DNA from 2 places in the Geodermatophilus sp. SYSU D01106 genome. Region 2 is predicted to be linked to the other one. Evidence: riboswitches for the same ligand, from Rfam matches in the RefSeq annotation. Region 2 holds a riboswitch; the other holds the start of a gene.

Region 1 (7,329 bases), on a different contig from region 2:
TCGTCGTCGGGCCGGCCGAAGACGACGGCGTCGGCGACGTCGGGGTGCTCGCGCAGTGCGCCCTCGACGGCCTGCGGCGCGACGTTCACCCCTCCGGTGACCACGACGTCGTCGAGCCGGCCGGTGACCGTCAGCCGCCCGTCGGCGCCGATCGTCCCGGCGTCGCGGGTGCGGAACTCCCCGCCGGTGAAGGCGGCCGCGGTGCCCCCCGGGTCGCGGCGGTAGCCGAGGGCGAGCACCGGCCCGGCGATCGCGATCCCGTCGTCGTCCACCCGCACGCGGACGCCGTCGAGCGGGACCCCGTCGTACACGCAGCCGCCGGCCGTCTCGCTCATCCCGTAGGTGGTCACCGCGGCCACGCCCTCGGCGCGGGCGCGGGCCAGCAGCGCGGGGTCGGTGGCCGCGCCGCCGACCAGGACGGCGTCGAAGGTGCGCAGCACCTCCGGCTCGCGGTCCAGGTACCGGCGCAGTTGCGTGGGCACCAGCGCGGTGTACCGGCGGCCGCCGGGCATCCGGGCGGCGGCCGCGGCCAGTCCCTCCCCGGGCGCGAGGACGGCCGGGAGCGTGCCGGCCAGCGCCGAGCGCACGAGCACCTGCAGCCCGGCGATCGCCGACACCGGCAGCGCCAGCAGCCAGGTGCCCGGGCCGCCGAGCCGGTCGAGGGTGGCGGTCGCCGACGCGCGCAGCGCCGCCGCGGGCAGCAGCACGCCGCGCCCGCCGCCGGTGGACCCGGAGGTGACGACGACGAGGTCGGCGCCGTCCTCGAGCGGCTCCTCCGGGGCGAGCACCTCCCGGGCGGCCGTGGCGGCGGGGCCGGCGGGCAGCACGGCGAGCGGCGCGGACCCCTCGAGCGCGGCGCGGACGGCGGGCAGCACGGAGCCCAGAACGTCTGCGGGGGCCTCCGGCGCGGGGAGGACGGTGAGCTGCCGGGGCACGATCCCCGAGGGTACGACCCGCCCGGCATACGCTTGCCGCCGTGATCACCTCCGTGCCGCTCCCGCCCGGGACGACGGCGACGGCGGCGTGGTCGGTGCCGATGCGCACCCGGTTCCGCGGCATCGACGTCCGCGACGGCGTGCTGGTGCGCGGGCCGGCCGGCTGGGGCGAGTTCTCCCCGTTCTGGGACTACGGCGTGGCGGAGAGCCGCCGCTGGTGGGCCGCCGCGGCCGAGGCGGCGCTGGAGGGCTGGCCCGCGCCGGTGCGCGACTCCGTTCCCGTCAACGTGACGGTGCCGGCGGTGGACGCGGAGCGGGCGCACGCGATCGTGGCCGCCTCGGGCTGCCGGACGGCGAAGGTGAAGGTGGCCGAACCGGGGCAGACGCCGGCCGACGACGTCGCCCGCGTGGAGGCCGTCCGCGACGCGCTCGGCCCCGCGGGCGCGGTGCGGGTCGACGCCAACGCCGCGTGGGACGTCGACACGGCCGTCGCCCGGGTCCGGGAGCTGGACCGGGTCGGCCTGGAGTACGTCGAGCAGCCCTGCGCCACGCTGGAAGGGCTGGCCGCGCTGCGCCGCCGGGTCGACGTGCGGGTCGCCGTCGACGAGGGCGTGCGCCGGGCCGGCGACCCGCTCGCGGTCGACCTGCGCGAGGCCGCCGACGTCGTCGTCCTCAAGGTGCAGCCGCTCGGCGGGGTGCGCGCGGCGCTGCGGGTGGCCGAGGCGCACGGCCTGCCCTGCGTGGTGTCCTCGGCGCTGGAGTCCTCGGTCGGCATCGCCGCCGGGGTGGCACTGGCCGCCGCGCTGCCGGAGCTGCCCTTCGCGTGCGGCCTGGCGACCGTCGCGCTGCTCGGCGGCGACGTGACGGCCGACCCGCTGCTACCGGTCGACGGCGCGCTGCCCGTCCGCGCGGTGGAGCCCGACCGGCTGGCCGAGGTGACGGCGCCCGACGACGTCACCGACCGGTGGGGCCGGCGGCTCGCGGCGGTGCTGGCCGCGTGAACCCCTCCACCGCGTTCGCCCGCGTGCTGGTCGACGAGCTCGTCCGCGGCGGGGTCCGCGACGCCGTCGTCGCCCCGGGGTCGCGCTCGGCGCCCGTCGCACTCGCGTTCGCCGCCGCGGAGCGCGCGGGCTCGCTGCGGCTCCACGTGCGCATCGACGAGCGGACGGCGTCCTTCCTCGCGCTCGGCCTGGCCCGCGCCTCCGGCCGGCCGGTGCCGGTGCTCACCACCTCCGGGACGGCGACCGCGCACCTGCACGCCGCGGTCCTCGAGGCCGACGTCACCGGCGTGCCGCTGCTCGCGCTGACCGCCGACCGGCCGCCGGAGCTGCGCTCGACCGGCGCCAACCAGACCATCGAGCAGCCCGGGCTCTACGGCGGCGCGGTGCGCTGGGCGGCCGACGTCGGCGTGCCCGAGGCCGGCCGCGAGGCCGCGCAGAACCGCTACTGGCGCTCCGTGGTCTCCCGCGCGCTGCTCGCCGCCACCGGCGCGCTGTCGGGCGACCCCGGGCCGGTGCAGCTCGACCTGCCGCTGCGCGACCCGCTGCTGCCGGAGGAGGAGCCGGGCCCGCTCACCGGCCCGTGGGCCGGGCGCGACGACGGCGGCGCGTGGACCGCGGGCGGGGCCACCCTCGCCCCGGCCGACCCGCTGCCCGACGCCCCGCGGACGCTGATGGTCGCCGGTGACGGGCCGTCGGCGGCCGGCCGGGCCTGGGCCGAGGGCGCCGCGGCCGCGGGCTGGCCCGTGGTCGCCGAGCCCAGCGGCGGGGCGTGGACCGGCGACGCCGTGCGCGGCGGGGCGCTGCTGCTCGGCGCGCCGGACTGGCTGGAGGAGCACCGGCCGGCGCGGGTGGTCGTGCTCGGGCGGCCGACGCTGTCGCGGCCGGTCTCGGCGCTGCTGGCCGACCCCCGGGTGCGGGTGGAGACGGTGGTGTCCGGCCCGCGCTGGCCCGACCCCGCCCGCTCCAGCACGTCGGTCACCCGCGCCGCGCCGCCGTCCGGGCCGCCCGCGGACGCGGCGTGGGCGGCCGCCTGGCGCGACGCCGCCGCGCGGGTGGGCACGGCCGTGGACGCGCTGCTCGACGGCGCTCCCGGCCTGACCGCCGCCCGGCTAGCCCGCGACGTCGTCGCCGCGCTGCCCGCCGGCGCGCTGTTGGTGCTCGGCTCCTCGACGCCCGTGCGCGACGTCGACCGGCTCGCCGTGCCGCGCGGCGACGTGCACGTGCTGGCCAACCGCGGCGTCGCGGGCATCGACGGGACGATCTCCACGGCGATCGGGGCCGCGCTGGTGCACGGTGGCCCGGCGGTCGCGCTCATGGGCGACCTGACGTTCCTGCACGACCTGCAGGGGCTGCTGACCGGCGAGGGCGAGGCCCGGCCGGACCTCACCGTCGTCGTCCCGGACAACGACGGCGGCGGGATCTTCGCCCAGCTCGAGCCGGGTCGGCCCGCGCACGAGCGCGACTACCGGCGGGTGTTCGGCACGCCGCACGGCCGCGACCTGGTCGCCGTCGCCCGGACGCTGGGCTGGGAAGCCACCGCGGTGACCGCCGCGGACGAGCTGCCGGCGGCGCTGGCGCTCGGCGGGCCGCGGGTGGTCGTCGTCCGCACCGACCAGCGCGCGGAGGCGGACCTCGCCGTCGCGCTGCGGGAGACCGCCGCCCGTGCCCTGACCTGACCCGCGCGGCCGGTGTGCTGCGTCACCGGCCGCCGCTGGTCCCGGCCGTCGAGGGAGGGCGGGGGCCGTCTCCGCGACACCGGGTGCGACCAGGGTGGATCGTCCGGACAGCGGGTTCGCCGGGCCCTCGACCGAGGGACGTCGATACCCCGCTGGAGCACACCACAACCCCCTTGTGACCGGCGACACGACGACAGTTGCCATGACGATATGTAACGTTTTGGCTGCGCTCAGCACACCGGAGCGCGGCGCCGGTCCGCCAAACCCTGCCCACCGGTCGCTCACGTCAACTCCCAAGGGCAGGGGTGGGGGACCCACTTCCGGCGCGTGACGGCCTACGGGGGCCTGACCTGAACGCGTCTCCGGGGTGAAGCCGCGTCCCGCGGCCGGGCACCGATCGCCCGAACCCGACAGCTCACCTCGCCGGCGGTGATCGGGAGATCATCACCATGCCCAAGCACCGCGCACCCCGTTACGTCCGCACCAAGAAGGTCATCGCCAAGGCCCCTGTCGCCGCCGGCGCCACCGTCGTCGGGATCGGCGTCCTCAGCTCGCCCGCCTCCGCCTCGACCAGCCACGACTGGTCCGGCGTCGCCCAGTGCGAGTCGAGCGGCAACTGGTCGATCAACACCGGCAACGGCTACTACGGCGGCCTGCAGTTCAGCCAGTCCACCTGGGCCGCGTTCGGCGGCACCGAGCTCGCCCCGCGCGCCGATCTCGCCACCCCCGCCCAGCAGGTCGAGATCGCCGAGGCGGTCCTCGCCGGCCAGGGCGTCGGCGCCTGGCCGTCCTGCGGCAAGTACCTGGCCGAGGGCACCACCGCGGCCGCCGCCGAGGCGCCCGCCCCGGCCGCACCCGCCGCCGAGGCCCCCGCGCCGGAGGCCGCCCCGGCCGCCCCGGCCGCGCCCGCGCCGGTCGAGGCCGCTCCGGCCGCGCCTGCGCCGACCGCTGCCGACGCCGAGGACTACACCGTCCGCTGGGGCGACACCGTCGCCAAGATCGCCGCCGCCCACGCCCAGAGCTGGCGGGAGCTCTACGAGCGCAACGTCGACGTCATCGGCAGCAACCCGAACCTGATCTTCCCGGGTCAGGTGTTCGCGGTGAGCGGGGCGGCCCCGGCCGCCGCGCCCGCCGAGGCGCCGGCCCCCGCGCCTGCCGCGGCCCCCGCCGAGGCTCCGGCCCCCGCGCCCGCCGCAGCCCCTGCCGAGGCGCCCGCCGGTGGCTCGAACGCCGGGGAGTCCGCGCCGGTCGGCGAGGTCGCCCCGCTCGCCGAGGCCGCCCCCGAGGTCGCCGCGGCGCCCGCGCCGGCCGCCGTCGCCACCATCACCAACAGCTCCGGGCCGATCCACGCCGCGGTGCAGGCGGCTGCGAACGCCGTCGTGAGCGCGGTGCCCGGCGCCGGTGACATCACCCTCGGCGGCACCCGGCCCAGCGCCGTCGACCCCGACGGGCACCCCTCGGGCAAGGCCCTGGACTACATGGTCATGAGCGACGCCGGCCTCGGCGACGCCATCGCGCAGTACCACGTGGACCACTGGGACGAGCTCGGTGTCGAGTACGTGATCTGGGAGCAGCGCATCCTCACCTCGCCCGACGGCGCGTGGCGCGCCATGGAGGACCGCGGTGGCGTCACCGCGAACCACTTCGACCACGTGCACGTGAACTACGTCGGCTGACCACCGCCCGACACGAGGACCCCGGCCGCCCGCGGCCGGGGTCCTCGTCGTCTCAGGCGGGGACGAGGGGCGGCGACCGCAGCGCCGCGGGTGTGCGGATCTCGGTGCCGTCGGGCCGCCAGGTGTGCCATCGCCCGTCCGGTTGTCGTTGCACGCGGAAGCCGGCGTGGACCTTGGTGTGGTGGCGTTCGCACAGCAGCGCCGAGTTCTGCAGCGAGGTGGGTCCGCCGTCGAGCCAGTGCACGAGGTGGTGGACGTCGCACCACCAGGTGGGGGCGCCGCAGCCGGCGAACACGCAGCCACCGTCGCGGACCTCCGCGGCGCGGCGGACGTGCCGGTCGGCCAGCCGCTGCTCCCGGCCCAGGTCGAGCGGGACGCCGTCGGGGCCGAGCACCACGCGGGTGATCGCGCCGTCGCAGGCCAGCCAGCGGGCGGTGGCCGCGGGGACCACGGCGCCGGACCCGAGGGTCGCGCTGCCCCGCCACCGCGGCAGAGGGGGCGTCCTGCTCGACCCGGCGCGGGCCTGGCGGATGCTCCTGGTCGCCTCGCCGGCACCGCCTGTCTCGGCCGCGGAGAAGTCGGCGTCGCTGTCGGTCGTGGTGTCGCCGTCACCGTCGGTCTCGGCGTCGGAGCCGGTCGGGGCGTGGTCGGCCGGGCAGGCGGGGTCGTGCAGGTCCTCGGCGTCGACCTTGACCACGACCTGCGGCTTGACCCCGCGCAGCCGCGGGGTGCTGCCCGAAGCGAGGGCGGTGTCGGCGAGTTGCACGGCGCCGTCGGCGAGCCGCTGGGCGCGGGTGCGGTCGTCGCCGGCGGGCCGGTCGGCCTGCACGTGCGCCTCCACCGCGGTGGCGAAGCGTTCGGCGCCCACGGGGTCGAGGTGCAGGTGGAAGCTGACGGTGCCGTCGGCGTGGCGGACCACCGACATGCGCCGCCCCTCGGTCGGGTCCGGCTCCGGGCCGTCGGGATCCAGGGCGTTGCAGTACCGCTTCACCACGACGACCAGGGCGTCGTGGTCCTGCTCGATCGCCACGGCGGTGAGCACCGAGTCGATCTCGCCCAGGTCCACACCCTGCGCCGCGGCGGCGGCGAGCCGGTCCGGGGTGGTCACCTCCGCGGCCACGGCCACCTGCGCGGCGGTCACCAGCCCGGCGTCGTGCGCCTCGGCCAGCACCGGCAGGTGCTCCAGCGCGCGGCCGTTGCCGACCAGCCGGGACGCCTCGCGCCCGGACAGCCGGCAGTGCCCGCGCAACCACGACGCCATGCTCTTCAAGCCGTCGCGTTCGGGAGCGGAGGACAGCTCCGCCGCCCGGACCGCGCGGGCGAGGCGGGCGTCGATCCGGTTGCGCTCGGCGACCAGCGCGGCGACGTCATCCAACACGTCCCCACCGCCGATCTCGCTCGAACACATGTACGGAGTCTAGCCCGTCCAGCGCCGCTCCGCGAGGCGAATCCGCAGGTCAGGAGCCTGTCCACAGATGCCGGACAGGTCTTGACACCCCGCGATCTCAGGGCAGCGACGCCCAGTACGCGAGGTGGGCACGGTGCAGCCAGCCGTCCACCCAGGCGCGGTCGGGAAGCGGCGGCACCGCCGGGCTGTCGCGCAGCGCCAGCAGGCGCGCCTCGGCGTCCTCGACCGCCTCGACCACCTCGGCGAGCGGTACCTCGCCGCGGCGCACCCGGCGCAGGTACGCCCGGTCCGGCTCCGGCACCGGCAGGGTGATCCGGCCGGTACCGAGCAGCTCGGCGCCCTGCACCCCGAGCCGCAGCGCGTGCATCGCGAACTTGACGTCGAACCCGTGTGCATCGACCAGCTCCGCGCGGCCGGGGCGGGCGCCGGTCATCGCCGCCCGCTGGGCGCGCAGGTAGCCGAGGAAGCGGTCGGCAGCCAGGCGCGAGACGAACCGGTCGGCGTGTGCGACCAGCTCCGCACCGGCCTCGGTGCGGACCACGACCTCCTCGTCCGGCACGAACAGCAGGAGGAGGACCGTCGGGTTGCCGCCGAGCGCGAGCCGCGCCCACTTGCGTGCCGAGTAGACGACGA
Region 2 (7,329 bases):
GCGTCCACTTCATGGCCGAGACCGCGAAGATCCTCTCGCCGGACAAGACGGTGCTGCTGCCCGACCACGCGGCCGGCTGCTCGCTGGCCGACTCGATCACCGCCGAGCAGCTGCGCGAGTGGAAGGCCCAGTACCCGGGCGCCGTCGTCGTCAGCTACGTCAACACCACCGCCGCGGTGAAGGCCGAGACCGACATCTGCTGCACGTCGTCGAACGCCGCCGACGTCATCCGCTCGATCCCCGAGGACCGCGAGATCCTCTTCTGCCCCGACCAGTTCCTCGGCGCGCACGTCAAGCGCGTGACCGGGAGGGAGAACATCCACGTCTGGGCGGGGGAGTGCCACGTGCACGCGGGCATCAGCCCGGCCGACGTGCGCGCGCAGATCGCCGCGCACCCGGACGCGGAGATCCTCGTGCACCCCGAGTGCGGCTGCACCACCTCGGTGCTCGACCTGGTCAGCCACGGCGATCTGCCGGCCGACCGCACCCGCGTGCTGTCCACCGGCGGCATGGTCGAGGCCGCGGCCCGGACGTCGTCGGGCCAGGTGCTGGTGGCCACCGAGGTCGGCATCCTGCACCAGCTGCGGGCGCTCAACAGCGGGACGGCGTTCATCCCGATGAACGAGCGCGCCGCCTGCCGCTACATGAAGATGATCACCCCGGCCAAGCTGCTGCACACGCTGCGCACCGGCGAGGGCGCGATCGACGTCGACCCGGAGACCGCCGCCCGCGCCCGCCGTGCCGTCGAGGCGATGGTCGCCATCGGCGAGCCCGGTCGCGGCGGCGAATGAAGGACCACCCTTCCCCCCACGCCTCGCAAGCTCGGCGCGGGACCCTGAAGGGCGGCCGTTCCATCACCTCACCATGAGCCAGAGGGCGACGGTGGCCGCGAGCAGGGTGAGCGGCACCGTCGCCAGGCCGAGCGCGCCGAACCGCGCCGCCGACGGCGCCTCCGTCCCGAGGGCCCGGCGCCACAGCAGGTTGGCCAGCGACCCGGCGTAGGTGAGGTTCGGCCCGACGTTCACGCCGATCAGGACGGCGAGCACCGCGCCCGGGCCCACGGCCGCGGCCACCGGCAGCAGCGCCAGCGTGGCCGGCAGGTTGTTGACGACGTTGGCCAGCACCGCGGCGACGACGGCGACCGCCAGCAGCTCGGCCAGCCCCTCGCCGTCGGGGAGCAGCCGCGCCAGCCCCTGCTCGAGCCCGGCGCCGAGGACGGCCTGCACGACCACCGCCAGCCCGCAGACGAACAGCGCGAACGGCAGGTCGGCGGCGGTCACGACGTCGGCCGCCCGCAGCCGCCCGGCCCGCGCCAGCCGGGCGGCGAGCACGGCGACCCCGGCCACGGCCGGCCACACCGGCGGCAGGCCCGCGAGCGAGGCGGCGCCGAAGCCGAGGGCGGTCAGCCCGACCACGGCCAGGGCGGCCCGCGGCGCCGGCGGCACCTCGGCCACCGGAGCGGAGACGGGCACCGCGAGGTCGGCGCGGAACAGCCGCCGCAGCACCAGGTACTCGACGGCGACCGCGGCTCCCCAGGGGCCGGCCATCAGCCCGGCGAAGGCGAGGAACGACAGCCCGCTCGCGGAGAACGCCAGCAGGTTGGTCAGGTTCGACACCGGCACCAGCAGCGACGCGGAGTTGGCCAGGTGCCCGGTGGCGACGGCGTGCGGGCGCGCCGGCAGCCCCATCCGGGTGGCGGTGGCCAGCACGACCGGGGTGAGCAGGACGACCGTGGCGTCCAGGCTGAGCAGCGCCGTCACCCCGGCGGCGAGCAGCACCACCCGGCCGAGCAGCGCGCCGGCCGAGCGCCCCGCCCGCCGGGCCGTCGCCGCGGCCGCCCAGGTGAACACGCCCTCCCGGTCGGCGAGGTCGGCGAGCACCAGCACGACGACGAGGAACGCCACGGTGGGCAGCACCCCGCGTACCGCCGTCTCGGCCGCGGCGAAGCCGACCGCGCCGACGGCCACCAGGTACACCGCGCCCACCACGGCGACCGCCGCCGGGGGCACGCGGCGGGTGCCGGCCGTGGCCGCCGCGAGGGTGGCGGCCAGCACGACGCCGGCGGTGCCGAGCGCGACCGGGTCGGTCACCTCAGATGCGGGTGAACAGGTAGACCGAGACCACGACGCCGAAGGCCACGATGAGCACCCGCAGCGGCGTCGCGGGGATGCGGCTGGCGATCCGCGCGCCGGCGAACCCGCCGACCAGGCTGGCCGGCGCGGCGACCGCGACCACCTCCCAGGCGATCGGCCCGAACAGCCCGAAGACGACGAGGGTGACCGTCGCCGTCACCGCCGACAGCGCCGACTTGAGCGCGTTGGCCAGCGCCAGCCGGTGCAGCGCCGTCCCGAGGACCCCGACCAGGATGACGCCGAGCGCCCCGCCGAAGTAGCCGCCGTAGACGGTGGCGAGGAACAGAGCGACGTAGAGCCACCACGGGTCGCGCACGGCGCCGTCGTCGCGGTCGCGCAGCCGGCGGGTGAGCAGCGGCTGCACCGCCAGCAGCAGGCTGGCGAGCAGCACGAGCACCGGCACGACGACGTCGAAGGCCTCGCTCGGCGTGGTCAGCAGCAGCACGCTGCCGGCCGTGCCGCCGAGCACCGCGACGACGCCGAGGCGCACCAGGCGCCCGCGCTGGCCGGCGTACTCGCGGCGGAAGCCGAGCATCCCGCCGAGGTAGCCGGGCCACTGCGACACCGAGTTGGTCACGTTGGCCGCCACCGTGGGCAGGCCGAGCGCGACCAGGGTGGGGAACAGGATCAGCGACCCGCCGCCGGCGATCGAGTTGATGACGCCGGCGAGCAGGGAGACCGCCGCGGCGATGACCAGGTCGGCGGCGGACACGGGGCGGGAGCCTACGGTGGCGCCATGCGCCTCCCCGCCCCGGCGACCTGGCTGGCCGCCGCCCTCGGCGGATCCGGCGTGCTGCACCTGGTGCGGCCGCGGACCTACGAGTGGCTGGTGCCCCCGGAGCTCGGCGACGCCCGCTCCTGGGTGCTCGGCAGCGGGGTGGCCGAGGTGGCCACCGCGGCGCTCCTGGCCGCGCCGCCTACCCGCCGGGCCGGGGGCTGGGCCGCGGCCGGGCTCCTGGCGTCGTTCGTGCCGGCGCACCTGCACCACCTCCGGATCGCCCGCGGGCGGCCGGCGCTGCTGGCCGCCGGGGTGCTGCGGCTGCCGCTGCAGGCGCCGATGATCGGCGCGGCGCTGCGGGTGGCCCGGGGCCGGGCGTGACCGAGCCCTTCCCCACGGACTGGGAGCGCGCGCTGGTCGTCGTCGCCCACCCCGACGACGTCGAGTACGGGTGCGCGGCCGCCGTCGCCGTGTGGACCGACGCCGGGCGGGACGTCCGGTACCTGCTGGCCACCCGCGGGGAGGCCGGCATCGCCGGGCTGCCGCCGGGGGAGGCGGGGCCGCTGCGCGAGCGGGAGCAGCGGGCGTCGGCGGCGGTGGTCGGCGTCACGGGGGTCGAGTTCCTCGGGTTCCCCGACGGCCGGCTCGTGGAGGGACTGGAGCTGCGCCGGTCGCTGGCCGCGGCGATCCGCCGGCACCGGCCGGAGCTGGTGGTGACGATGCACTTCGGCGAGACGTGGACGCCGCCGGGCGTGACCCCGGCGTACTGGAACAGCGCCGACCACCGGGCGCTCGGCCGCTCCGTGATCGACGCGGTGGGCGATGCCGCCAACGAGTGGATCTTCCCCGAGCTCGCCGGGCAGGAGCCGTGGCGGGGCGTGCGCTGGGTCGCCGTCGCCACGCCGGTCGGGGCGACGCACGCCGTCGACGTCACCGACGTCGTCGACCGGGCGGTGGCCTCGCTGGCCGAGCACCGCCGCTACCTCGAGGCGCTGTCGGACGACCCGGTCGAGGAGCAGGCACGGCGACAGGTCGAGATGGCGACGCCGGAGGTGGACGGCCGGCGCAGGACCGGCTTCGCGCTCTACGCCGGCTGAGCGCGCCGGCCGTCCACCCCTCAGGCGGGCGTCACGGCAGGAAGCTCACGTGGACGTGGTCCATGTGGTTGGCCGTCGGTGAGCCGCGGTCGGCCATGGCCTGCCAGCCGGACCCGCCGACCAGCCAGATCCGCTGCTGCCAGATGACGTACTCGACGCGCAGCCGTGCCGCGTTGTCGATGACGAACTGGGCGACCGCGTGCCCCTTCGCCGCGTCGGCGTACACCATGAAGTCGGCGGCCAGTTCCTGCGTGGGGGAGTGCCCGGGCCGGGTGAGGACCGTGGACACCGCGAAGGCCTGCGTGACCTCCGCGACGGCCGGCCGCACGTGCGGCGCCCAGGCGCTGTAGGCGGTCGACGTCGGGGTCGGCGCCCCGGTGAGGTCCGTGGCGACGGCGACGACGGCGGTGGCCGCCGCGGCGGCGGGCGCGGGTGCGGGAGCCGCCGCCGGTGCGGGAGCCGCGGCCGGCGCGGCAGCGGGGGCGGGTGCCGGGGCGACGTCGCCGCGGCTGGACCAGTGCTCGGACCAGCCGCCCCGGTCGTGCCGGTCGCCGTCCCAGGGACGGTCGGCGGAGGCGGCCGACTGACCGGCCAGGCAGAGGGCGACGGTGGCGGTGCCGACGGTGAGCGTGCGGCGGAGGGCGTGTCTGCGCATGACGAGGAGAGCTCCTGTCGTGTGGCCCCGCGCGGTCCCGCCGTCTGCTCGGCAGGGGACCGCCCCGGGGCAGGGGAGGGCACGGGATCCGGGACGGCGCGCGGCAGCCCGGCGTCGGGCCGGTGCGGAGGCCGGTCGGGTCCGGATCCCGGAGGCGCGGCGGCCGGCGCGGGTGCGCGGGCCGCGGCGAGGTGTCTGGGGGCGGGGCGCGTCGGGGCAGGCGCCGACGGCGCTCCCCGTGTCGCGGCTCTCCGTTTCTCCCGTGGCCGCCTACCGGGTCAGCTGACGGGTTCGGGCGGGGATGTCGCCCTACCCACCTCCCGGGAGGACCGGGCGGTGGGACTCACCCCGGTGACGCGGTGGGTCCCCGGCTCGCGGCCACAGGCGTGGTCCGCGACTCGGCGGCGTCCGGGCGGATCACCCCGGCTGGGGCGGAAGGGCCGTCCGGACGGGTCGACCGTAGGGAGGCCCGCGGGACCCGGCAACGGGGACCGGGGAGTTCCGGTGGACCGGGAGGCTCCCGTCGCCGGGTGTTCGCCGAGCGGACACCCCGGGCCGGACTGCGGCGCGCCCGGGAGTCCGCCAGGGTGGGGGCGTCGAGCGCGACCACCCCCGGGAGGACGACGGTGACCGAGGCCAGCACGCGCGAGGAGATCGCCGCGACCGACGGCGCGGGGCCGCTGACCCAGGAGGAGCTGACCCGCATCCACGCCTGGTGGCGGGCGGCCAACTACCTGTCGGTCGGCCAGATCTACCTCATGGACAACCCGCTGCTGCGCGAGCCGCTGCGCCCGGAGCACGTCAAGCCGCGGCTGCTCGGCCACTGGGGCACGACGCCGGGGCTGAACTTCGTCCACGCACACCTCAACCGGGCGATCGCCGCGCGCGACCTCGACTGCATGTACGTGATGGGGCCCGGCCACGGCGGCCCCGGCCCGGTCGCGTCGGCCTGGCTGGAGGGCACCTACAGCGAGGTCTACCCCGACGTGTCGCAGGACGAGCCGGGGATGAAGCGGCTGTTCACCCAGTTCAGCTTCCCCGGCGGGATCCCGAGCCACGTGGCGCCGGAGACGCCCGGCTCGATCCACGAGGGCGGCGAGCTCGGCTACGCCCTGGTGCACGCCTACGGCGCCGCCTTCGACAACCCGGACCTCGTCGTCGCCGCCGTCGTGGGCGACGGCGAGGCCGAGACCGGCCCGCTGGCCGCGAGCTGGCACGCCACGAAGTTCGTCGACCCGGCCCGCGACGGCGCCGTGCTGCCGATCCTGCACCTCAACGGCTACAAGATCGCCAACCCGACGGTGCTGGCCCGCATCGAGCCCGACGAGCTCGACGCCCTGCTGCGCGGCTACGGGCACACGCCGTACGTCGTCGAGGGCGACGACCCCGCGCTCATGCACCAGCAGTTCGCCGCGACGCTGGACCGCTGCCTCGACGAGATCGCCGACATCCAGCGGCGGGCCCGGGAGGGCGGCGTTCCCGAGCGGCCGCGCTGGCCGATGATCGTGCTGCGCTCGCCCAAGGGGTGGACCGGGCCGGCGGAGGTCGACGGGCACCGCGTCGAGGGCTCCTGGCGCTCGCACCAGGTGCCCTTCGCCAACGCGCGCGAGGACGACGGCCACCGGCGGGTGCTCGAGGAGTGGCTGCGCAGCTACCGCCCCGAGGAGCTGTTCGACGACGCCGGCGCGCCCGTCCCGGCCGTGCGGGACCTCCACCCGGAGGGCCCCCGCCGGATGAGCGCCAACCCGCACGCCAACGGCGGGCTGCTCCTCCAGCCGCTGCGGATGCCCGCGTTCGCCGACTACGCCGTCCCCGTGCCCGAGCCCGGCACCGGCGCGGTGGAGGCCACCCGGGTGCTGGGGGAGTTCCTCCGCGACGTCATGCGCGGCAACCCGCAAACCTTCCGCGTCTTCGCGCCCGACGAGAACAACTCCAACCGGCTCGGCGCGGTGCTCGAGGCCACCGACCGCACCTGGATGGCGCGGCGCGAGCCCGAGGACGACCACCTCGCGCCCGACGGGCGGGTGATGGAGGTGCTCTCCGAGCACCTCTGCCAGGGCTGGCTGGAGGGCTACCTCCTGACCGGGCGGCACGGCTTCTTCTCCTGCTACGAGGCGTTCATCCACGTCGTCGACTCGATGGTCAACCAGCACGCCAAGTGGCTGAAGACCACCAACGACATCCCGTGGCGGCGGCCGGTCGCGTCGCTGAACTACCTGCTCACCTCGCACGTCTGGCGGCAGGACCACAACGGCTTCTCGCACCAGGACCCGGGCTTCATCGACCACGTCGTCAACAAGAAGGCCGACGTCATCCGGGTGTACCTGCCGCCGGACGCGAACACGCTGCTGTCGGTCGCCGACCACTGCCTGCGCACCCGGCAGTACGTCAACGTGATCGTGGCGGGCAAGCAGCCGGCGCTGCAGTACCTCGACATGGACGCCGCCGTCGAGCACTGCACCAAGGGCATCGGCATCTGGCAGTGGGCGAGCACCGACGCCGGTGCCGAGCCCGACGTCGTCCTCGGCTGCGCCGGCGACGTGCCGACGATGGAGACGCTCGCGGCCGCGGAGATCCTCACCTCGGCCTTCCCGGACCTGCGGGTGCGGGTGGTCAACGTCGTCGACCTGATGCGGCTGCAGGACGACCGCGAGCACCCGCACGGCCTGTCGGACGCCGAGTTCGACGCGTACTTCACCACCGACCGGCCGGTCGTGTTCGCCTACC

The links. A riboswitch is a leader RNA that binds a small molecule or an ion and turns the genes downstream of it on or off. The one in region 2 is predicted to bind cyclic di-AMP.
Region 1: another riboswitch for cyclic di-AMP. It lies ahead of ACI78R_RS00660 (transglycosylase family protein); the one in region 2 lies ahead of ACI78R_RS06440 (hypothetical protein).

Annotation. Positions count from the first base shown of each region.
Region 1 covers NZ_JBJGYM010000001.1:116,654-123,982, reverse strand. The annotation lists gene menE (o-succinylbenzoate--CoA ligase) at 1-935, opposite strand, end outside; gene ACI78R_RS00670 (o-succinylbenzoate synthase) at 977-1,936, shown strand; gene menD (2-succinyl-5-enolpyruvyl-6-hydroxy-3-cyclohexene-1-carboxylic-acid synthase) at 1,933-3,612, shown strand; cyclic di-AMP (ydaO/yuaA leader) riboswitch at 3,887-4,057, shown strand; gene ACI78R_RS00660 (transglycosylase family protein) at 4,062-5,288, shown strand; gene ACI78R_RS00655 (DUF222 domain-containing protein) at 5,341-6,696, opposite strand; gene ACI78R_RS00650 (DNA polymerase beta superfamily protein) at 6,794-7,329, opposite strand, start outside.
Region 2 covers NZ_JBJGYM010000004.1:204,321-211,649, reverse strand. The annotation lists gene nadA (quinolinate synthase NadA) at 1-791, shown strand, start outside; gene ACI78R_RS06460 (SLC13 family permease) at 855-2,090, opposite strand; gene ACI78R_RS06455 (sulfite exporter TauE/SafE family protein) at 2,092-2,844, opposite strand; gene ACI78R_RS06450 (DoxX family protein) at 2,869-3,231, shown strand; gene ACI78R_RS06445 (PIG-L deacetylase family protein) at 3,228-3,947, shown strand; gene ACI78R_RS06440 (hypothetical protein) at 3,979-4,602, opposite strand; cyclic di-AMP (ydaO/yuaA leader) riboswitch at 4,855-4,999, opposite strand; gene ACI78R_RS06435 (phosphoketolase family protein) at 5,229-7,329, shown strand, end outside.